4 regions of the Specibacter sp. AOP5-B1-6 genome follow, and region 2 is predicted to be linked to each of the others. Evidence: riboswitches for the same ligand, from Rfam matches in the RefSeq annotation. Region 2 holds a riboswitch; each other region holds the start of a gene.
The links. A riboswitch is a leader RNA that binds a small molecule or an ion and turns the genes downstream of it on or off. The one in region 2 is predicted to bind S-adenosylmethionine.
Positions count from the first base shown of each region.

Region 1: another riboswitch for S-adenosylmethionine. It lies ahead of ACT3TS_RS00810 (bifunctional o-acetylhomoserine/o-acetylserine sulfhydrylase); the one in region 2 lies ahead of ACT3TS_RS11135 (cobalamin-independent methionine synthase II family protein).
Region 3: another riboswitch for S-adenosylmethionine. It lies ahead of ACT3TS_RS05465 (OsmC family protein); the one in region 2 lies ahead of ACT3TS_RS11135 (cobalamin-independent methionine synthase II family protein).
Region 4: another riboswitch for S-adenosylmethionine. It lies ahead of ACT3TS_RS10720 (DUF1737 domain-containing protein); the one in region 2 lies ahead of ACT3TS_RS11135 (cobalamin-independent methionine synthase II family protein).

Region 1 covers NZ_JBQSVT010000001.1:163,410-168,773, forward strand. The annotation lists gene metX (homoserine O-acetyltransferase MetX) at 1-899, opposite strand, end outside; gene ACT3TS_RS00810 (bifunctional o-acetylhomoserine/o-acetylserine sulfhydrylase) at 909-2,231, opposite strand; SAM riboswitch class IV at 2,308-2,424, opposite strand; gene ACT3TS_RS00815 (Tex family protein) at 2,680-5,202, opposite strand; gene ACT3TS_RS00820 (VOC family protein) at 5,316-5,364, shown strand, end outside.
Region 2 covers NZ_JBQSVT010000018.1:58,690-64,053, forward strand. The annotation lists gene ACT3TS_RS11115 (DUF1990 family protein) at 134-712, opposite strand; gene ACT3TS_RS11120 (MmcQ/YjbR family DNA-binding protein) at 696-1,100, opposite strand; gene ACT3TS_RS11125 (dihydrofolate reductase family protein) at 1,097-1,702, opposite strand; gene ACT3TS_RS11130 (polysaccharide deacetylase family protein) at 1,762-2,736, opposite strand; SAM riboswitch class I at 2,886-3,000, shown strand; gene ACT3TS_RS11135 (cobalamin-independent methionine synthase II family protein) at 3,012-4,217, shown strand; gene ACT3TS_RS11140 (CoA-binding protein) at 4,244-4,660, opposite strand; SAM riboswitch class I at 4,774-4,885, shown strand; gene ACT3TS_RS11145 (ABC transporter ATP-binding protein) at 4,892-5,364, shown strand, end outside.
Region 3 covers NZ_JBQSVT010000007.1:126,737-132,100, reverse strand. The annotation lists gene ACT3TS_RS05470 (ABC-F family ATP-binding cassette domain-containing protein) at 1-1,127, opposite strand, end outside; SAM riboswitch class IV at 1,313-1,432, shown strand; gene ACT3TS_RS05465 (OsmC family protein) at 1,470-2,048, shown strand; gene ACT3TS_RS05460 (LacI family DNA-binding transcriptional regulator) at 2,100-3,125, opposite strand; gene ACT3TS_RS05455 (sugar ABC transporter substrate-binding protein) at 3,430-4,656, shown strand; gene ACT3TS_RS05450 (carbohydrate ABC transporter permease) at 4,719-5,364, shown strand, end outside.
Region 4 covers NZ_JBQSVT010000017.1:55,680-61,043, reverse strand. The annotation lists gene ACT3TS_RS10730 (bifunctional lysylphosphatidylglycerol flippase/synthetase MprF) at 1-106, opposite strand, end outside; gene ACT3TS_RS10725 (alanine--tRNA ligase-related protein) at 359-1,780, shown strand; SAM riboswitch class IV at 1,920-2,040, shown strand; gene ACT3TS_RS10720 (DUF1737 domain-containing protein) at 2,144-2,404, shown strand; gene ACT3TS_RS10715 (rhodanese-like domain-containing protein) at 2,401-2,793, shown strand; gene ACT3TS_RS10710 (O-succinylhomoserine sulfhydrylase) at 2,902-4,113, shown strand; gene ACT3TS_RS10705 (hypothetical protein) at 4,106-4,561, opposite strand; gene ACT3TS_RS10700 (UDP-N-acetylglucosamine 1-carboxyvinyltransferase) at 4,694-5,364, opposite strand, start outside.

The DNA.
Region 1 (5,364 bases), on a different contig from region 2:
CCCGCCAGTTTGTGGGCCTGGTGGTCCAGATAGCTTTCAATCTGGTACCTGCCCACGGCGTCGGTTCCGAGCCGGCCGTGGCTGATGGTGCCGCCGTCGTCCTGGGCCTTGCGGCCAAAGCGCGACTCCATCTCCGTTTCAGACCGGTAGGTGATGTGGGCAATCCGGCGGGCGAGCCCCAAGCCTGAGATGGGGGCTGCGCCGTCGTAATAGTCCCCGCCGGCAAAGTTCGGGTCCTGGCGGATCGCCAGCACCTGAGCTTGGGCGAAGGCAATTTGCTCGGCGGTGCTGGCCGCGCACGACGCCACCACGGCGCAGCGCTGCACACGACCGGGGTACGTGGCAGCCCACTCCAGCGCCCGCGCGCCGCCCATGGATCCGCCAATGACGGCGTGCCAGGAGCTGACACCAAGGGCGTCGGCCAGGCGCGCCTCGGCGTGGACGGAGTCGCGGATGGTCACGAACGGGAAGCGGGAACCGTACGGCCTGCCGTCCCCGGCAATGCTGGACGGGCCGGTGGTGCCGTAGCAGCCGCCGACGATGTTCGCGCACACAACAAAGTATTTGTCGGTGTCGATCACGGCGCCGGGGCCCACGAGGCCTTCCCACCAGCCGTCTTCCTCGGAATCGCCGCGGCTGACATGGGTGCTTCCGGTGAGGGCGTGCTGGATGAGCACGCCGTTGTCGCCGGCGGCGTTCAGCGTTCCCCAGCTTTCAAAGGCCATGGTCACCGAGGGCAGCACGCCCCCGGCTTCCAGCGGCAGTGCGCCGATGTGAACCGAACGCAGCACCCCGCCGCCCTGGCCAACAGCGGCCGACCAGGAACTGCCGGCCGGCTCGGGTGTGCTGGTTTCAATCTCGGGGGTCACCATGTTGCGCTCCGCTGCCGTCTTTGTCACGCGGCTCATTCAGCTCACGGACGATTTTGCGGCGCGGAACCCGGCTTCAAGGTCGGCGATGATGTCGGCAACATTTTCCAGGCCCACGGACAGCCGCACCAGTCCCGGGCGCACGCCGGCGGCAAGCTGCTGCTCGGGTGAAAGCTGCGCGTGCGTGGTGGACGCCGGGTGGATGACCAGGGATCGCACATCGCCCAGGTTGGCGACGTGGGAGTGCAGCTCCAGGCCGTCAACAAAGCGCTTGCCGGCTTCCGCACCGCCCTTGATGTCAAAGGAGACGATGGCGCCGATGCCCTTGGGCCCGTACTTGCGTCCGCGCTCAAACCAGGGGCTGGAGGGGATTCCTGCGTAGGCCACGGCCTCCACATTTTCATTGCTTTCAAGCCATTCGGCCACTGTCACGGCGTTGCTGACGTGGCGTTCAACGCGCAGGCTCAACGTCTCGATGCCCTGGGCGATGAGGAAGGCGTTGAACGGTGAGATGGCGGAGCCCAGGTCCCGCAGCAGCTGCACGCGGGCCTTGAGGATGTAGGCCAGGTTGGCGCCCAGGGCGCTGCCGACGCCGAGGTCGCGGGCAAACACCAGCCCATTGTAGGTTTCGTCCGGGGTGTTGAAGCCGGGGAACTTCTCCGGGTCGGCAGCGAAGTCAAACTTGCCGCCGTCGACAATCACGCCACCAATGGCGGTGCCGTGCCCGCCCAGGTACTTGGTGGCCGAGTGGATGACAATGTCGGCGCCCCATTCCAGCGGACGGAGCAGGTACGGGGTGGCCAGGGTGTTGTCAACGATCAGCGGCACACCGGCCTCGTGGGCAATGGTGCTGATGTTTTCCAGGTCCAGGACGTCCTGGCGCGGGTTGGACACCGTCTCGCCAAAGAATGCCTTCGTGTTCGGGCGGACGGAGGACCGCCATTCGTCCAGGTTGTCGGGGTCGGACACAAACGTGACCTCGATGCCGAGCCGCTTCAACGTGTGCGCGAGCAGGTTGAACGTGCCGCCGTAGACGCTCGGGCTGGAGACGATGTGGTCCCCGGCCTCGGCCACGTTGAGGATGGCGAAGGTCGTTGCGGCCTGGCCCGAGGCGAGCAGCAGGGCACCGACACCGCCTTCCAGGTTGGCAACGCGCTGCTCCACGGCATCCGTGGTCGGGTTGCCGATGCGGGTGTAGATCGGCTCCAGCTCGGCAAGGGCAAACCGTGCGGCTGCGCTTTCGGCCGACGGGAACACGAACGACGTCGTCTGGTAGATGGGCAGGGCCCGCGCACCGGTGGTGGCGTCCGGCTGCTGGCCTACGTGGATCTGACGGGTTTCAAATGACCAACCGTTACTCATGGATGGAATCCTTCACACTAGAGGCCTGCAACAAAACCCTCCGGCGCAGACTGCACGGAAGGGCCTTGAAATCGATGGCCCGCGCTTGCACCGCAACCGGTCGGTTCGATGCCAGGTCCTCACCCGGGGCACCCCACCGCGGAAGGAGGGTTGCCGGTCAGCAAGCCGGGGCTGTGCGCTGACACTCATGACCTGCATCCAGTGTGGAAGAAACCCCGCAATGCCGCAAGATTGTGACAACTTTATGACTTAAGCGAAGAACTGCTTGATTTTTGGCCCAAAAGGTGGCTTCGGCTGAACAACCGGATGACCGCTTGCCGTTTCGGGGCCATTCCGTCTGGACTGGGCATGCAACTGCGGAGCGGGAAGCAGTTGATGCAGTCAACAACCACGGACGACGCCGGACACGCACCTTCCAGCGCCCGCCCCCTGCCGCCGGGCTGTGGACTTACTTGCCCAGTCCTGCCCGGCGCAGCGCCTCGGCCATGGCGGTGTTGGCCGACGGCGCGGCTGAATTGGCCAACCGAACTGCCGGGTTGGGGCGGCCCTGCGCCCCGGCACCCCGGTTGGAACTCTGGGTGGAGCCCTGGGTGGAGCCCGGCTGCCGGCCCTGCCCTCGTCCGCGCGCATCGGCAGCGCCGCCCTTCGGCGAGGGACGTCCGGAAGTCCGGGAGCCGGCGTCGGGCTTCCCGGGCTGGGAATTTCCCGTCTTGGCACCGGCCCCCACCTCGTCGTCCAGGCGCAGGGTCAGGGAGATGCGCTTGCGTTCGGGCTCCACCTCGAGGACCTTCACACGCACCACCTGGCCGGATTTGACCACTGCATGCGGATCGGACACAAAGGAATTGCTCATGGCCGAGACGTGGACCAGCCCGTCCTGGTGCACGCCAATGTCAACGAAGGCGCCAAACGCCGCCACATTGGAGACCGTTCCTTCCAGGATCATGCCCGGACGCAGATCGGTGATTTTCTCGATGCCGTCGGTGAAGGTGGCGGTTTCAAAGCGGGGGCGGGGGTCGCGGCCGGGCTTTTGCAGCTCGGCAACGATGTCCTGCACCGTCGGCAGGCCGAAACTGCCGTCGACAAATTCGCCCGGGTTAACGGCACCCGCAGCGCCCACTCCCCCGGAGATTTCCGCCGTCGAAGCACCAACGGCGGCCAGGATCTTGCGCGCCACCCCATAAGCCTCCGGGTGGACGCTGGAGGCGTCGAGCGGCTCCGCTCCCCCGGTGATCCGCAGGAACCCGGCGCACTGCTCGAAGGCCTTCGGGCCAAGCCGGGCAACCTTGAGCAGTTCGCGGCGCTTGGTGAAGGGCCCGTGTTCGTTCCTGTGTGCCACGATGTTTTCACTCAACAGCGGGCCGACGCCGGCCACTCTCGCCAGCAGCGCGGGAGAGGCCGTGTTCAGGTCCACGCCCACGGCGTTCACACAGTCCTCCACCACGGCACCCAGGGAACGTTCAAGCTTCGCCGGGGTGAGGTCGTGCTGGTACTGGCCCACACCAATGGACTTGGGGTCGATCTTCACCAACTCGGCCAGCGGATCCTGCAGGCGCCGCGCAATGGACACGGCCCCGCGCAGGGACACATCCATGCCGGGCAGCTCGGCACTCGCCAGTGCGGAGGCGGAATACACCGAGGCCCCGGCCTCGGACACCACCAGCTTCGTGACCTTTTGGCCAGGGCTCACGCGCTTGAGTTCGGCGACCAGTTCGGCCGCCAGTTTGTCGGTTTCCCGGCTGGCCGTGCCGTTGCCGATCGCCACCAGTTCAACGTTGTGTCGTTGCGCCAGGGACACCAGCGTGGCGAGGGCTTCGTTCCAGCGCTTGGCCGGGGCGTGGGGATAGATGGTGTCGGTGGCCGCGACCTTGCCGGTGCCGTCGACAATGGCGACCTTGGTGCCCGTGCGCAGCCCCGGGTCAAGTCCCAGGGTGGCGCGGTTTCCGGCCGGCGCGGCAAGCAGCACATCACGCAGATTGGCGGCAAATACCCGGACCGATTCCTCTTCCGCGCTTTGGAACAACCGCACCCGCAGGTCCACCGAGAGCCGGGTCAGGATGCGGGTGCGCCATGCGAGGCGCGCACTGGTCATGAGCCAGGTGTCGGCCGCACGCCCGGATTCGGCAATGCCCAGGGACTGGGCCACGGCGCTTTCATAGCGGGAACGCGCCTGGGCCTGTGCGTCTGCGTCCCGGGGATCGGCCTCGGCCAAATCCAGTGAGAGCACACCTTCCTTTTCGCCGCGCAGCAACGCCAGCACGCGGTGGCTGGGCAGGGTGTGCGGAGGCTGGGCAAAGTCAAAGTAGTCCTTGAACTTCTCGCCGTCCACGGACTTTCCGGCTTTCGCCGAGGAGCGCAGCCGACCGGTCTTCCAGAGCTTCTCGCGCAGCCCGCCCACGAGCACGGCGTCCTGCCCGGCCCGTTCAATCAAGATGGCGCGGGCGCCGGCCAGTGCGTCGTCGGCGCTGGCCACTCCGCGGGCGTTGTCGACAAAGGCGTCCGCTTCGACGGCGGGGAATCTGGACGGGTCTGCCAACAGCGCATCCAGCAGCGGCTCCAGTCCCGCTTCACGCGCGGCGTCGGCTTTGGTCTTGCGGGTTGATTTGTACGGCAGGTACAGATCTTCCAGGTCGGATTTGGTGGCGGCCGCGTCGATGGAGCGGCGTAACCCGGCCGTCAGCTTGCCCAGGCCGTGGATGGTCTCGAGCACCGCAATCCGGCGGGCCTCAAGCTCGCGCAGGTACCGCAGCCGCTCCTCCAGATCGCGGAGCTGGGCATCGTCCAGGGTCCCCGTGGCTTCTTTTCTGTACCGGGCAATGAAGGGGACGCTGGCGCCGTCGTCCATCAAGGCAATCGCAGCGCGAACCTGGGCCTGGCGGACACCGAGCTCCGCGGCAATGGCGGCACTGATGCGGTCCTCCCGGGCGGCAGGGGTGGGCAGGGACAACGGGGTGTTTCCAGAATCAGTCACCCCTCAATTCTGCCCCACGGGCGGCGCCGCCGCAGCCGCATGAGATCTGACGTCCCATGTGGCTAAGGGCACACTTAGTCGAGAGCCTGATCACAAAGTGCCAAGATGAAGCTATGCGAATGGATCATGTTTCTTACGCCAGTGAATCAGATGGATTGGCCG
Region 2 (5,364 bases):
GCGGCACATTCCATCCACTGGCCGGTCGCAGCGTGTCAGTCCCGTATCGGGCCAACTCCGTGCGGAAAGCCATTGACTCTCAGTGTTAAAGAGTGGCTGGGGCACAAATCATAACGGCGTTTTCCCGCAGAAGTTAAAAGCCGCCCGCCAGTGCGCGTGCCGCCTGCTGGTAGGAGCGGGTGACTCCGGCCTGGGTGAGCTTGGTGACCGGGGAACCAAGTGAATAGATGAATCCGGCAGGCTTGCTGAACGCCAGGAGCCTGAAGTGGACGCCGCCGTCGGATGTTTGCATGGCGGTGAAGGCCTCCTCGCCCAGCGCCGGGTGTCCGGGCAGGGTTCCGTACCCAAAGCCTGCCATCGTTGCCTCAGCCCCGTCGGGGCCTGACATCGTTTGAGGTTCCACCGTCCACACCACTTCGCAGGGCACCGGCAGTCGAAGGCGGCCCACCCCAAAACCGCTGACGACCCGGGCGCCAACAATTGCCCGGGGAGGCGCCGTGACCTGCAGGCCGGCACGCTGCTGGATCTGCCAGGTCATGATGCCTTCGGCCAGGGCCGCAAAGGCCTCGGCACCGTGCCCCACCAGGATGGTCTTGTCCACGTGGTCAAATCCCTTGGGCCACTCCACCGCACCGGCAGGTTTTTGCGCCGCCAGCCGGGTCAGGCCGAGGCAGGGATAATCCAGGCGGCCGCGGTCAGCTTTTGGCAACACGTGCACTCCATTTCAAGGCGGTTTGTTGTTTCTTGGGCAGGCCGTCCACCACAAGGTCGTAGGAATCCTCCAGCATGTCCAACACCATGTCCGCGTCCACCGCCGTGCAGTCCACGGTGTTCCAGTGCCGTTTGTTCAGGTGGTAGCCCGGGACGATGCCCGCGTGCGCGGTGCGCAACTGCGCAGCCAGCAGCGGATCGCATTTCAAGCTGATGGACAGCGCCGGCACGTTGAGGTCGCCCAGGGCAAACACCTTGCCTGTGCGTTGTTCGCCGCCGCTGCTGGCCCTGACCTTGAACACGCTGAGTTCGGGCCCAAAGGGGAAGTCCTCGTAGGCACCGGCCAGGGCCAGCGCGGCCGCACGCAAGGATTCCGCATTGAGGCTCATGGCTGCGTCCGTGCTTCTTCGCCGGCCGCTGCGGAGCCGGACGCTGCGGCGCTGAGCACTGCGTAGCTCAGCATCGCGAACTCCCCGTGCTTGCTGGCGGCGCTCAGCTTGAGCCTGTCGGCCCCCACATTGCGCGGCAGCAGCGGCGCCCCGCCAACCAGTGCGGCCGGGGCGATCGTGACGACGAGTTCGTCCAGTGCCCCAAGATCCAGGAACTGCCCGGCCAGGTCGCCGCCGCCAACCACCCACGCGTCCAGGTCGCCGGCGGCATCCTTGATCTCGTCCAGCACATCGGCGACAGGACCGTTGACGAAGCGCACATCCGCCCCTTCAGGCACGGGCAGCGTCCGGGAGGTGAACACGTAAGTGGGCTTGCTTCCGTAGTACTGCTGCCATTTGGCGGGCTCGGCCAGCAGGTTCTCCGCCTTGAGAACCCATTCGTAGGTGGAGGAACCCTCCACAAAGACGCCCATGGTGTCCATGAATCCCGCAATGTCCGGCCCGTCCGTGTCGTCAACGGCAAAGAGCCAGTCCAGCGAGTGGTTCCGGTCCGCCAGATAGCCGTTCAGCGTTGCCGCCGTGTAGTAAACAATGCGCGTCATGGCATCAACGCTACCCGTTGAAGAGCCCGGCGGCACGTGCCGGTTCCCCAGCCGTCAGGCTATGGAGTGGCCAGGTAGTCCTCGAGCAGCACAACCTTGAGTCCGGCAGCCTTTTGCGCCTGCAGAAATGCGCCAAGGTCGTCCGGGAACTCCGGCCGGAAGTGCATCAAGACAATGTCCCCCGGCCGCAGCCCGGCCCCGATCTGATAGTCCATGCCACCGGCGTTCGCCTTGGCTTCCCAGTCAATGATCGCCTTCATGCCGCACTCCGCCACGGCCTGTCGGATGGCCTGCGTGTAGGGCCCACCGGGTGGCCGGAAGAACATCGGCCGACGTCCGTACTGCTGCTCCTCGTAATCGGCCATGCCGCAGATCTCTGCTTTTTGCTGTTCGTAGCTCAACTTGATGAAACCCAGGTCGTGGGTCATGGTGTGGTTCTCGATCAAGTGCCCGGCCGACACATATTTTTGGTAATACTGGGGATCGCCCGCAACGAATGTGTGCGCCAGAAACAGCGACGCCTTGATGCCGTTCTTCTCCAGCAGCGCCAAATCCGAGTCCCTCTTCAGGGCGCCGTCGTCAATGGTCAGAAACACCACCTTTTGCTCGGTGGGCACCTTGGTCAGCACAGGGGCCAGCCCATTTTCGATTGGCGGCAGGACGTAGTCCGGCACGAGCCCGTCGAGGGTGCTGACCCTCCCTGTCACCGGATCAGTCACCGGATCGATCGCCGGCGTGCTTGCCGGAATGTCCGACGCCGGGGCCCCCGTCGGGTCCGCCGAGGCAGTTTTCGCCGTGCTCGGCGGGGCTGGCGTGGCAGACGGGCCTGACGCGACTGGCGTGGCAGACGGGGCCGTCGCCGCGCTGCTGCCGGCATCCCCTGCGCTTGCCGCCGGAAGGGCTGGGTCCCCGCCCAAGCTGGTCGTTGCGGCGACCCACCAGAAACCGGCGACCATCAGGGCAACGGCCACGGCGAGTATCAAGAACCCCATCCAGCGTGCCCGGCGGCGCGAATGGTCAAGATGGTGCGGCATGTCTTCCTTCTGGGCGTTCAGCATCGACTGTCAGGAACGGTGCGCGGGCATTGCCGCGATGGTTTGATCATAATCTGGCTGACGGGTCCTGCGCGTCACATGCGGCAAACAATTTTTGCGGGGCGTTGCCGGACGCTAGGCTGACACACATCCCATCCAGAGCGGCCGAGAGACCTGGCTTGTTGACGCCGCAGCAACCCTCCAACGCCCGCCGAATTACTTCGGCAGGCCAAGGAACGGTGCTACCGCCAGAAACGATGGAAAGGAATCCACTCGTGTCTTTAAATACCACCCACATCCGCACCAGCCATGCCGGTTCGCTGCCCCGCACGCCCGCCCTGCTCGCCGCCAATAAGGTGAAGGAAGCCGACGGTGCCACGGCGGAATTTGAGTTGCTGCTGCAGGAGTCCGTCGTTGACGTGGTGGCACGCCAACAAGCCGCCGGCATTGACATCGTCAACGATGGCGAGTTCGGCCATGCCATGTCCACCGCCGTCGATTACGGCGCCTGGTGGTCCTACTCCTTCGCCCGCATGGGCGGACTGGAGCTGGACGCGGACCAAAAATGGGCTCTCGACCCCGTCGAGTCGACGCCCGGCAACATTGCCCTGACGGGCTTTGTGCACCGCCGCGACCGCACCATCTTTGCCGAGGCCTACAACGACCCCGCCTCCGGCATCTTCTCCGCCGGCGCAAAACTGTTCCCCAAGTGCACCGGTCCCCTGACCTACACCGGGCACGACGCCGTCGCCTCCGACATCAAGAACCTCACCACCGGCATGGCCCGGGCAGGCGTCGAGGAAGGTTTCGTCGCCGCACTGTCTCCCGGCAGCGCCTCCCGCATCTCCAACGAGCACTATGCCACGGAGGAAGAGTTCATTTACGCCTGCGCCGATGTGTTGCGTGAGGAATACACTGCCGTCATCAACGCCGGGTTGACGCTGCAGATCGATGACCCCTCGATCGCCGAGAACTGGGATCAGATCACCCCGGCCCCCTCGATTGAGGACTACCTGAAGTTCACCCAAATCAGGGTTGAGGCGTTGAACTACGCACTGCGTGGATTGCCGCAAGACCAGATCCGCTTCCACTTGTGCTGGGGGTCCTGGCACGGCCCGCACACCACAGACCTGCCGTTCCCCGAGTTGGTTGACACCATGCTGAATATCAACGCGGGCTCATATTCCTTCGAGGCAGCCAACGTCCGCCACGAACATGAGTGGAAGATCTGGCAGGACACCAAGCTGCCCGAGGGCAAGTCGATTGTGCCGGGCGTCGTCTCGCACGCAACAAACGTGGTTGAACACCCGCAACTTGTGGCCGACCGCATTGAACGCTTTGCCTCGGTGGTGGGGCGAGAAAGCATCATCGCTTCCACTGATTGCGGACTCGGCGGCCGCGTGCACCCGCAGATTGCGGCAGCCAAGCTGGCGGCACTTGGCGAAGGTGCGGCACTGGCCAGCAGCCGGCTCTGGAAATAATCCCCGCTGCCGCCAGCGCAGTGCGGCTACAGGCCCAGTGCGGCAGCCTCGATTTTGGGGCAGGTGTCCATGACGACATCCAGGCCGGCGTCCACTGCCCGCTGTGCCGCCGCCTCGTCGATGACACCCAGCTGCAGCCAGACGGCCCGGGCGCCCACCGCAATTGCCTGGTCAACCACGTCGCCAACCCTCGTGGAATTCACAAAACAGTCAACAACATCAATGCGGCCCGGGATCTCCGCCAGTGTTTTATAGCCCGTTGCGCCGTGGACGTCGTCGCCCTTGAGGCTGACCGGGATGATCTCCTGGCCCAGGTGCTGCTGCAAAAACAAGGAAACGCCGACGGCGGCGCGGCGGGGATTGTTGGAGAGTCCAACCACCGCCCAGCGGCCCGGCGTTGTCAGCAGGCGGCGAATGGTTGCGGGGTCGTTTACATGTGCCATGAGCTGAGCTTATGCCGTCCCTGCAGAGGTCGGCCAATTGAATTGTTACGCTTCGCGAACCGCTGCACGTCCGCCAATTTCTGTCGGTCCGGTGCCGGGCCCTAGTCTGAAGGTGACCATCCCGAGCGGCTGAGAGATCTGGCTCAACGACGCCGCAGCAACCCTGGTCGGCCCCCTTTGTGGGTGTCGATACCGGCAGGGTGCTACCGCCAGGACCGATGGAGTGTTGCCATGTCTGCTTTACTTTCGCCGCCCACACCAGTCTCAGCCTCAGCGTCCCCGCCAGTCTTTGATCCGCGGGGCACGGCCGCCATGCCGGTGTCCTTTCATGAGCTGGGCCGTTCCTTTGGCTCCGGGGCCGGCACCCACACGGTGCTCCGTGATGTTTCGTTTGACGTGCGGGCCGGGGAGATTGTTGCCCTGCTCGGACCCTCGGGCTGCGGGAAATCCACTCTTCTGCGTGCCGTGGCCGGGCTCGATGCCCCGAGCACCGGCGCCGTGTCCATCGACGGAACCACCGTGTCCGGCATTGATGCGCGCTGTGCCGTGGCATTCCAGGAGCCCCGCCTGCTGCCCTGGCGGACGATCGCCGGAAACGTGGCGATTGGTGTGCCCTCCGACGCGGACGCCACCCGCAGCCGCCGAGCGGTGGAACAACTGCTGAAACTGGTGGGCTTGTCGGATTTCGCCGGGCACAGGCCTCG
Region 3 (5,364 bases), on a different contig from region 2:
TCGCCGGCGTTGACCTGCATCGAGACCGGCCCCAGCGTAAAGCCGCCCTGCCGCACCACCGCCGCATTCAAGGTGGAGACCACGGTGCTGGAGCGCGGTGCGGCGCCGATGCTGAACTGCAGCGCCCACTCCTTGCGCGGTTCCTCAACCTCATCGAGCCGCGCGATCCGGGACTCCATTTGCCGCACCTTTTGGGCCTGCTTTTCGGAGGATTCGCCGCTTGCCTTGCGGCGGAGCTTGTCATTGTCGGGGGCCTTTTTCATGGCGTTGCGCACCCCCTGCGAGCTCCACTCACGCTGTGTCCGCGCCCGCCCCACGAGGTCGGCCTTCTTGTCGGCAAACTCATCGTAGGCCTCGCGGGCGTGCCGCTTGGCGATGGCACGCTCCTCGAGGAACGAGTCGTAGCCGCCGTCGTACACGGCCACCTTGTTTTGCGCCAGATCCAGCTCCACCACCGAGGTGATGGTGCGGGCCAGGAACTCCCTGTCATGCGAGACCAGCACGACGCCGCCGCGCAGCCCCTTCACGAAATCCTCCAGCCGCGCCAGCCCGGCGAGGTCCAGATCGTTGGTGGGCTCGTCCAGAAGCACGACGTCGAAGCGGCTCAGCAGGAGCGCGGCTAGGGCAACGCGGGCGGCCTGCCCGCCGGAGAGTCCAGTCATGGGCGCGTCCGGATCCACCTCAAGGCCAAGTTCGGCCAGCGTTGCCGGAATGCGGTCGTCGAGGTCCGCTGCCCCGCACGCGAGCCAATGGTCAAGGGCTGTGGCGTACGTGTCGTCGGCGGCGGAGTTGCCCGAACCAAGCGCCTCTGCGGAGGTTTCCATGTCTTCGGTGGCCTGGGTGCAGCCGGTGCGCCGGCCGATGTAGGCGGCAACGGATTCTCCCTTGATCCGCTCATGTTCTTGTGGCAGCCAGCCGACAAAGGCGTCCTGCGGGGCGGTGCTGACGGTTCCGCCCTGGGGCGTGGCCGCCCCCGCCAACAAGCTGAGCAGTGTCGATTTGCCGGCACCGTTGGCGCCCACCACGCCAATCACGTCGCCGGGGGCCACCGTGAAGGAAAGGTTGGTGAACAAGGTGCGGTGTGCGTGGCCTCCGGAAAGGTCCTTTGCGACAAGTGTTGCGCTCATGAATCCATCTTAAGTTGCTTCCGGGTGTCCGCCGGACGGCAGTGGCGTGCGTCTCGCACTCCCAAGGCGACGGCCGGCTGGTGGGGGAGTGCCCGGCGTCGTGCTTGGGACTGCCTTGGACATTGTTGCCGCATGTGACGGATGGCTTGGGGCGGGGTGTCCGCGGCGGGCAGACTGACGGACAGAATCAAGAGCTTCGACCATGCGGCCCTGGCCGGTCGGGCGGCAACCCTCGCAACCATGGTGGGGTGCCCCGGGTGAGGATTCGACGCCTCCGGCACCGGCCGTCGGCGTAAGTATGGCGCGGTGCGCGGCACTCGCCTCGACGCAAAGGAAAACACCATGAGCGAAGCAACCCTGACCGATTCACAGCAGTCCGGCGCGCAGCAGACCGGCAACATCGACGGCGCCGCGGAGCGCTCGGTCCGGTTCGGCGAGGCCGGCGCGGCCTGGGCCCAGCGGATTGGCGCCAATCCGGACAACGGGAAACTGACCTACAAAGTGGCCGGGGTTGGGGTGGGCTCGGTGGCCACGCGCATCAGCGCCGGCAAACACCAGTTCACCGTGGACGAGCCCGCCGCACTGGCCGGGGACGACACGGCCGCCAGCCCGGTCGAGTACGCGCTGGGCGCGGTGATCTCCTGCCAGGTGGTGGTGTACCGGTTGTACGCCGAGCAGCTGGGCATCCAGGTGGACGACATCACGATCCATGCCGAGGGCGACCTTGACGTGCGCGGACTGTTCGGCATCGACGAAGCCGTCCGCCCGGGATTCAGCGACATCCGGCTGGCCGTCAACATCACGGGCCCGGAAACGCAGGAACGCTATGACGAACTCGCCCGCACGGTGGAAGCACGCTGCCCCGTCCAGGACCTGTTCAGCAACGCCACGCCGTTCAGCACGGTGATCACGAAGATTTAACGCGAGCCTTGGCCGGGGTTGGGGCCAGGGCCCCTGCCCCAGCGCCTGCGGTCAGCGCTTTTGCTTCGGGGCCGGCCCCATGGTGGCGCCGGGAGAATAAGCGCACCCGATCAACAGCTGCGGGAGTGGATCGTCCTTCTTGTCGATCTGGTCTATCAGTGTGTCAACACCGAGCCGACCGAGCTCGTCCGCCGGGGAAGCGAGGACGGCCATTTCCGGCTCGGACATGCTGGCCGTGTCCAGAGACGAGGCCAGGGCCAGCACGGAAATGTCCTGCGGCAGACGGTAACCGGCCTTTTGCAGCCCGGCGACAAAGCCGGGGCCCGCATGTTCATTCATCATTAAAACGCCCGTGGCGTCCGGGTGGCTGGCGGCGAACTCCGCTGCCAGCACGCGGCCTCCTGCCGACGACTGCAACCCGCTCATGATGGCTCCGGCAAGTCCGCGCTGGGCCGTGACTTCGCCAAACGCCTTGCGCGTCCTTGCCACCGGCCCATACCCGCCGAGCAGCTGGTTGCCGACACCGCCGTCGATCAACACCAGATCCGTGTGGCCCAGCGCGGTCAGGCGGTCAACGGCGTTCTCCACAGCGGATTCAAAGTCAACGTCCACAAAGGGGATGCCTGTGGTGTCCCGAGTTCGGCCAATCAAGGCAAAGGGGACGTTGCTGCCGGAGAGCTCGGCCACGCGGGGGTCGTCAAGCTGCACCTCCATGAGCACCACGCCGTCCACCAGGCCCGACGAGGTCAGCTCGGTGACGGCCTCGGCGTCGTTGCTCATGGGCCACAGCACCAGGTTGTAGCCGCGCTGCCTTGCCTGATCAGCGGCGCTGGTAAAAAACTGCACCGACGTGGGTGAAAAACGGTGTTGCAATGCCGGGTACAGCAGCGCCAGTACATGAGTCCGGCCCCTGGCCAGGGCGCTGCCGACGGCGTTGCGGCGGTACCCGAGGTCCTTCATCGCCCGTTCCACCTTGGCGCGGGTCTTGGGTGAGACGGGCTTTGAATTGTTGATCGTGAAGGAAACGGTCGCCAACGACACATTCGCCAGATTGGCCACGTCCTGCATGGTCGCCATGCTGCTCCTCCCAGTCGCTCTTGGTCAAAGCTGCCTCACCCAACTTTAGTCACATTCTGCTGCATGAACGACATAAAGTAAAGCGCTTTATTTTTCCTTGACAAGGCAGCCTCGATGCGGGCATGATCAATGTCACAGCCGCAAGTAAAGCGCTTTACTGCGAGTCGGTCCCGGCACTCTCCGGGGCGGACGACGGCGACACAGCCCTCCGGCATTCAAGTCCAGGGCCGCCGAGTCAGATCGAAGCGCTTCGACCACCGCACCACCGCACCACCGCACCACCACAACGAGCAAAGGAGCTACCGTGAAGATTCAAACTAAGACCCGCATGACCAAGTTCTTGGCCATCGCAGCCATCGCCCCGTTCGTCCTGACAGCCTGCGGAGGCGGGGGCGGCAGCGCCTCCGGTGACGGGTCCACGCTGACCCTCATGGACTACTACAACAACGATCCGGACAAGGCCCTGATCCAAACGGCCATTGACAAGTGCGCAAGCGAGATCGGTGTCACGATCGACCGCGAAGTGGTGCCCGGCAAGGACCTGATTCAAAAGGTGTTGCAGAAATCCTCCTCCAAGACCCTGCCCGACATCTTGATGCTGGACAATCCAGACCTGCAGGAGATTGCCTCCACCGGCGGACTGGCCCCGCTCAGCGACTTCGATGTGGACACCTCCGGTTTCGCCCAGGGCATGCTTGACGCCGGAACGTATGAGGGAGACGTCTACGGGCTGGCGCCCACAGCCAACACCCTGGGGCTCTTTTACAACAAAAAGATCCTGGCCGACGCCGGGCTGACGCCGCCCATAACCTGGGACGAACTCAAGACAACGGCCGCGGCGCTGACCCAGGACAGCCAGTTCGGCGTCGCCTTCTCGGCCATTGCCACGTATGAGGGCGCCTGGCAGTTCCTGCCGTTCATGTGGACGAACGGCGGCAGCGAGGCAGCGTTGGACTCCACGGAAAACAAGGAAGCCCTGCAGCTGTGGAAGGACCTCGTCGACAGCGGCGCCGCCTCCAAGAGCGTCATCAACTGGGGCCAGGGCGATGTCAAGGACCAGTTCATGTCCGGCAAGGCGGCCATGATGATCAACGGGCCGTGGCAGATCCCCGCCCTTAGTGCCGATGAATCGCTGGAATGGGGTTCGGTGCAGGTCCCAGTGAACAAGGCCGGCCAAACACCGATCGCACCCCTGGGCGGCGAGATGTGGACCATCCCGCAGACCGGCGATTCGGCCAAACAAGCCAAGGCTGCTGAGTTCATCAGCTGCTTCACCGCCGATGACACCCAGCTGTCCCTGAGCACCGACCGCTTCACGGTGCCGACCAAGCCGGAACTGGCGCAGGAGTACGTGGAGAAGATGCCGGACATGGAGGCCTTCACCGAGCAGATCGCCAATGCCCGGTCCCGCACGGGTGAGCTGGGTGCCGAATGGCCCAAGGCTGCCACCGAAATTTACACGGCCATCCAGCTCGCATTGACGGGCAAGGCCACTGTGGACGAAGCGTTCGCCCAGGCTGCCAAGGGCTGACGCCCACCCCACATCGTTGCCGGCTCCGCCGCCCTTGCGGCGGAGCCGGCGGAAAGGCCCCCATGACTTCCCTTTCAACAGACTCACCGGCACGGGCTGATCAGGCCGGTGCACGGGCGGAGGCGCCCCGGCGCAAGCCGCGAAACCGTTTCTTCGCCAACGAAAGTTTTGCGAAGCTGCTCTTCGTCATCCCTGCCGGGCTCTACATGCTCCTGTACTTCGGGTACCCGGTCGTCAAGAACATCATGATGAGCCTGCAGGACTACACCACGAAAACGTTCTTCACCGGTGAGGCGCCTTGGGTGGGGATCGATAACTACCTGACGGTCATCAATTCCAACCTGTTCGGCCCGGCCCTGCTCAACACGGCACTGTTCACGATTGCTTCCATCGCCGGGCAGTTCGTCATTGGCCTCGCCCTGGCCTGCTTTTTCAACCGCCGTTTCCCGTTGAGCGGCTTCCTCCGCGCCATGCTGTTGCTGCCGTGGCTGCTGCCGTTGATTGTTGCCAGTGCAACGTGGCGGTCCATTCTCGACCAGGACTCCGGCGTGCTGAACCAATTCCTTGGCACGTTTGGGATCCCCGCCATTCCGTGGCTGACCAGCCCGGATGTGGCACTGATCGCCGTCATCCTGGTCAATATCTGGGTAGGCATCCCCTTCAACGTCACCCTGCTTTACGGCGGACTCCAGGATATTCCGGTCGAAC
Region 4 (5,364 bases), on a different contig from region 2:
CGACCAGCAGCAGGAGCGCCGCCGTTGCCGGCGACTTCCGCAAAAACAAGACGACTCCGGATAATTTCGACTTGGATTTGCTGGCAACAGCTGGTTCGGCGGTCATCTCGTGTCCCCTGTCTCGTGGCCGGGATTTTCTGGATCCGTGCACTTATCCAATAAAAGCACAACGCCTGCCCCATAGACAGGCCTGAACTGGCGTTCCCAAAACACTGGCCACAAGCGGAGCAACATGGAAACATGGCTTGTACTCCGCTACGCCCGCACTCCGCGTGCTGCAGCAGAGCTAAGTCCTCCGGCGGATTCCGCCATACAGTTCGCCTGCGCCCTGCTTGCCGGAACCGGCGAAAGGATCCCAATGGCTGCCACCGCACCGTTGACCACCTCGGACATTCGCCGCCTCTTTCTGGAGTATCAGGCCGGATCCGGCCATGCGGTGCTGGAACGGGCCGAGCTGGTTCCCCGCAACGATCCCACCACGCTGTTCACCGGAAGCGGGATGCAGCCGCTGCTGCCCTACCTTTTGGGAGCCGACCATCCGTCGGGTGACAGACTTGCGGACAGCCAGACCTGCCTGCGGTCCCAGGATATGGAGGAAGTTGGCGACAACCGGCACACCACATTCTTTGAAATGCTGGGCAATTGGAGCCTGGGGGCCTACTTCAAGGAAGAGCAGATCCCGGCCTTGTGGCACTTCCTCACCCACGTGGCGGGACTTGACCCCGAACGCATCTTTGTCAGCGTGTTTGACGGGGACCCGGACCGGGACATACCGCGCGACGATGACAGCGCGGACATTTGGGAACGGCTCTTCCTCGCGGCCGGCGTGAGTGCCGACCGGGTGGACCTGCGCACGGAGGAACACGGCAACGCCGTGGGAAACCAAGGCGCACGCATTGCTTTTTATGGCGACAAAAACTGGTGGTCCCGTGGCGGATCCCCGGATGCAACGCCAATCGGTGATCCCTGCGGCCCGGACACGGAGGTCTTCTACTTTTTCCCCGACGTGAAGCATGACACCGCCTACGGCGCCTTTACGCATCAAAATTCCGATGGCGGACAGTTCTTGGAGATCGGCAACTCGGTCTTCATGGAATACCAGCGCAAGCAGGAAGGATTCATCAAGCTGCCCAGACACCAGGTTGACTTTGGCGGCGGGCTGGAAAGGATTGCCGCCGCGGCGATCGACAGTCCCGACGTCTTCAGGACCAGCCTGCTGTGGCCCCTGGTGGCACGGCTGGAAGAGTTGGCGGGCACCTCATATGAAGCACACCAGACAGAGTTGCGCATCATTGCGGACCATGCCCGCGGTGCTATTTTTCTGGCCAATGACGGTGTGCGCCCGAGCAACAAGCAGCAGGGCTATGTCATGCGGCGCTTGCTGCGGCGGGCCATGCGGTTCGCCCACGGGCTGGGCGTGGAAAAGAACTTCCTGGGCACCCTCGTGCCCGTGGTGGTGTCCATGTACGGGGACGCCTACCCCGAATTGGCCGCCCGGCAGCAGGAGATCGAAACCTCGCTCAGCAAGGAGGAGCGCTCCTTCCGCCGCACCCTTGCCAAGGGGCTGCGGGAACTGCGGCGCTTTTCCGCCGAGGGGCAGCTGGGCGGCCAGGCCTTCTTTACCTTGTCGGACACCTACGGATTCCCGGTTGAACTCAGCCATGAAGAAGCCGTTTCCCAGGCCCTGGATGTGTCGCCGGCATGGCGGGACGAGTTTGACCTGCTCATGGCCCAACAACGCGAACGTTCGCAAAAGACCGCCACACTGGGGGTCAAATAGTAGTTGAGTTGTCCGCCAAGGAACTGCTGGCCGGGCCCACGCCGGCAGGTACCCGGCCCCCTTGCTCCCGCGTCATGTTCCGCCACATGGGAGCCCGGGATTTCCCAGCCTCCACGCTTCCTGTGTTAGTTTGCAAGGGAGTAATGAGTGCCAGCGCCAAGCCCTGACTTGCTGGCCGGCAACCCTCTTTCCGGCGGGGTGCCTCGGGTGAATACTCGGCAAACCCAGCTTCCCACGGCTGATGTTTGCAAGCGTGAACCCCCTGCGGCGCCCAAAGCAGGTTCTCCGGCATTGAGAACCGGGCTTGCACCACCGCCACCAGCTCCCGCTTGCAGTCTCGGCCACCTGCACTGAGGAGACACCATGTCCGCGGACGCTTCCCCCCTGGCCTATCGGCTCATCACCGGTCCCGACGACCGCTCGTTTTGTGAGCGCATTTCAACAGCCCTGGCGGAAGGCTATGTTTTGCACGGCGGGCCTGCTGTCACGTTCAACGGCAGCAGCGTCATTTGCGCCCAGGCAGTGATCCTCCCGCAGGCTGTTGCCACCAGCGATGCCGCGGTGGCCACGGCCGTGGATGATCTCGACGCCGAGCTGGAGTTCGACGGCGAGGGCATCGCATGAGCTACGCAGGCGATCTGGCCCCCGCATCGGCGTGGGAGCATGTGGCGGCCGGAGCCGTCCTGCTGGATGTGCGCACCGAGGGTGAATGGGCGCACATCGGCGTCCCCGACACCTCCTCACTGGGCGCCGAACCGGTCTTCATCCAGTGGAACCTGGCCAACGGCACCAACAACCCGCAGTTCCTGGCCGAGCTCCAGGCCGTTGTGCCCACTGACAAGCAGCTGGTGGTGTTGTGCCGTTCCGGCGCGCGCTCCATTGCCGCAGCCGAGGCCGCAACAGCCGCCGGCTACACGGCCTACAACGTCCTTGAAGGCTTCGAAGGCATACAGGACGGCTATGGCGACAGGGTCGTCAACGGCTGGAAAAACCGCAAGCTGCCCTGGCACTGACCCCGCCACAAACAAAGGCGGGCGAACAGCCGGACGCTTGGGCCGCCGTCGTACTTCACCCGCGTGCCAAAAACAGGACACCATCAGCGAAAGCCAAGGGAACAGCAATTGAGCAACTTTAACGAGCACGCAGCCGGCTGGGCCGAAGACACCCAGGCCGTGCGCGGCGGACTTGACCGCAGCCATTTCCAGGAAACCTCCGAAGCCCTCTTTTTAAACTCCGGCTTTGTGTATGAATCCGCCGAAGCCGCCGAGCAGGCATTCACGGGGGAGGTGGACCGCTTTGTGTACTCACGCTACGGGAACCCGTCGGTCGCCACCTTCCAGGAACGGCTGCGGCTGCTGGAGGGCAAGGAGGCGTGCTTTGCGACGGCGTCGGGCATGTCCGCCGTGTTCACCGCGCTGGGTGCCTTGCTGGCTGCCGGGGACAGGGTGGTTGCCTCGCGTTCCTTGTTTGGTTCGTGCTTTGTCATCCTGAACGAACTGCTGCCGCGCTGGGGTGTGGAGACCGTCTTCGTTGACGGGCCCGATCTGGCGCAATGGCGCGAGGCGCTGAGTGTGCCCACCACGGCCGTGTTTTTTGAGTCCCCGTCGAACCCGATGCAGGAAATCATTGACGTGCAGGCGGTGTGCGACCTCGCCCACGCCGCGGGTGCACAGGTGGTGGCTGACAACGTGTTCGCCACACCGCTGCTGCAGCGCTGCGGCGACTTTGGTGCCGACATTGTTGTGTATTCGGGCACCAAGCACATTGACGGGCAGGGGCGGGTGTTGGGCGGCGCCATCCTGGGCTCGAAGGAGTTCATCGAGGGACCCGTCAAGAATCTGATGCGCCATACCGGGCCGGCGCTGTCCGCGTTCAACGCCTGGGTGCTGACCAAGGGGCTGGAAACCATGAACCTGCGCGTGACGCATTCATGCAACAGCGCACTGGCGCTGGGCGAGTTCCTGGAAGCGCAGCCGCAGGTCAGCCGCGTGCTGTACCCGCATCTGCCCTCGCACCCGCAGCATGAGCTGGCCAAAAAACAGATGAAGGCCGGCGGCACGGTGTTGACCTTTGAACTGGCCGAACCTGCCGGCGGCACCACGAAGGACGCGGCGTTTTCCTTGTTGAATGCCCTCCGGATCATCGACATTTCAAACAACCTCGGCGACACAAAGTCGCTCATCACGCACCCGGCCACCACCACACACCGCGCCATGGGGCCCGAGGGCCGGGCGGCCATTGGACTCTCCGACGGTTTCCTGCGCCTGTCCGTGGGATTGGAAGACGTGGAAGATCTCAAGGCCGATCTGGCGGGAGCCCTGGCTGCTATTTAGCGAGCTTGCGCGCCCATGCGGAGAAGCTGGCCACGTCGGCGCCGGACATGATGGCGGCCGGCGGCTCGCTCACGGGGACTACCAGCAGCGCCAGCGCGTCACCGGGGAATGCTGCCATCCATTTGCCCGCCTCGGCGGCCTTGCCGGCAGTTGCCGCCGCATCAACCCCTGCCGCATTGCACAGGAAGACACTCGAGTCGGCCCCGATCGGATCGACGATGCCGACCCGTCCATTGAGCAGCTCCAGAATGTCCGCCTGAAGCATGGTCACGGTGACGTCGCCGGTGCTCAGCTGCACGCAGTGCATCAGCTTGGTGCCCTTGCGTCCGCGCGGCAGGTCCACATCGGTGGCCGTCAGCCCGGCACCCCGCCACGGGATGCCGCCGTCCCTTGGGATGGCAACGGGAGGAAGGGTCGCTGTGGAATCGCGTTTGGTCCAAGAAAACATGCTGCTGAGCCTACGCGGAGTGTGGCCGCCGCGAAAAGGGACGGCGTTTGCGCAATCGGCGGGTGTCCGCGCACCCGCTTTAACCGCGAACGCCGTCCCTTTTCAACGGGGACGGCGGGGCTGCGGGAACAGTCAGTCCTGGAAGTACTCGATCTCGGCACCAATCGTGTTCAGGCGCTCGGCCAGGTCCTCGTAGCCGCGCTCAATGACGTAGATGTTGCGCAGTTCGCTGGTGCCCTTCGCGGCGAGCATGGCCAGCAGAATGCAGGCGGCCGGGCGCAGCGCGGGAGGGCAGCCGATCTCGGCGGCACGCCAGGCCGTGGGACCCTTGATGTCGATGCGGTGCGGATCCAGCAGGCGAACGCCGGCGCCGAGGCGGTTCAGCTCCGTCAGGTAAATGGCGCGGCCCTCATAAACCCAGTCGTGGATGAGCGTGGTGCCCTCCGCGCAGGAGGCGATGACGGCGAAGAACGGCAGGTTGTCGATGTTCAGGCCCGGGAACGGCATGGGGTGGATCTTGTCCGGCGCAGCCTTTAATTCGGAGGGCAGGGTGGTGATGTCCACGAGCCGCGTCTGGCCGTTGCGGGCCATGTATTCGGCGGACTTGAGGTAGCGGAAGCCCATCTGCTCCAGCACCTTCAGCTCAATTTCCATGAACTCGATGGGCACGCGCTTGACCGTCACCTTGGACTTCGTCACGATGCCCGCGGTGATCAGGGACATGGCCTCGATGGGGTCTTCGGAGGGCGCGTATTCAATGTCGACGTCGATGCGGGCCTTGCCGGTGATCGTCAGCGTGGTGG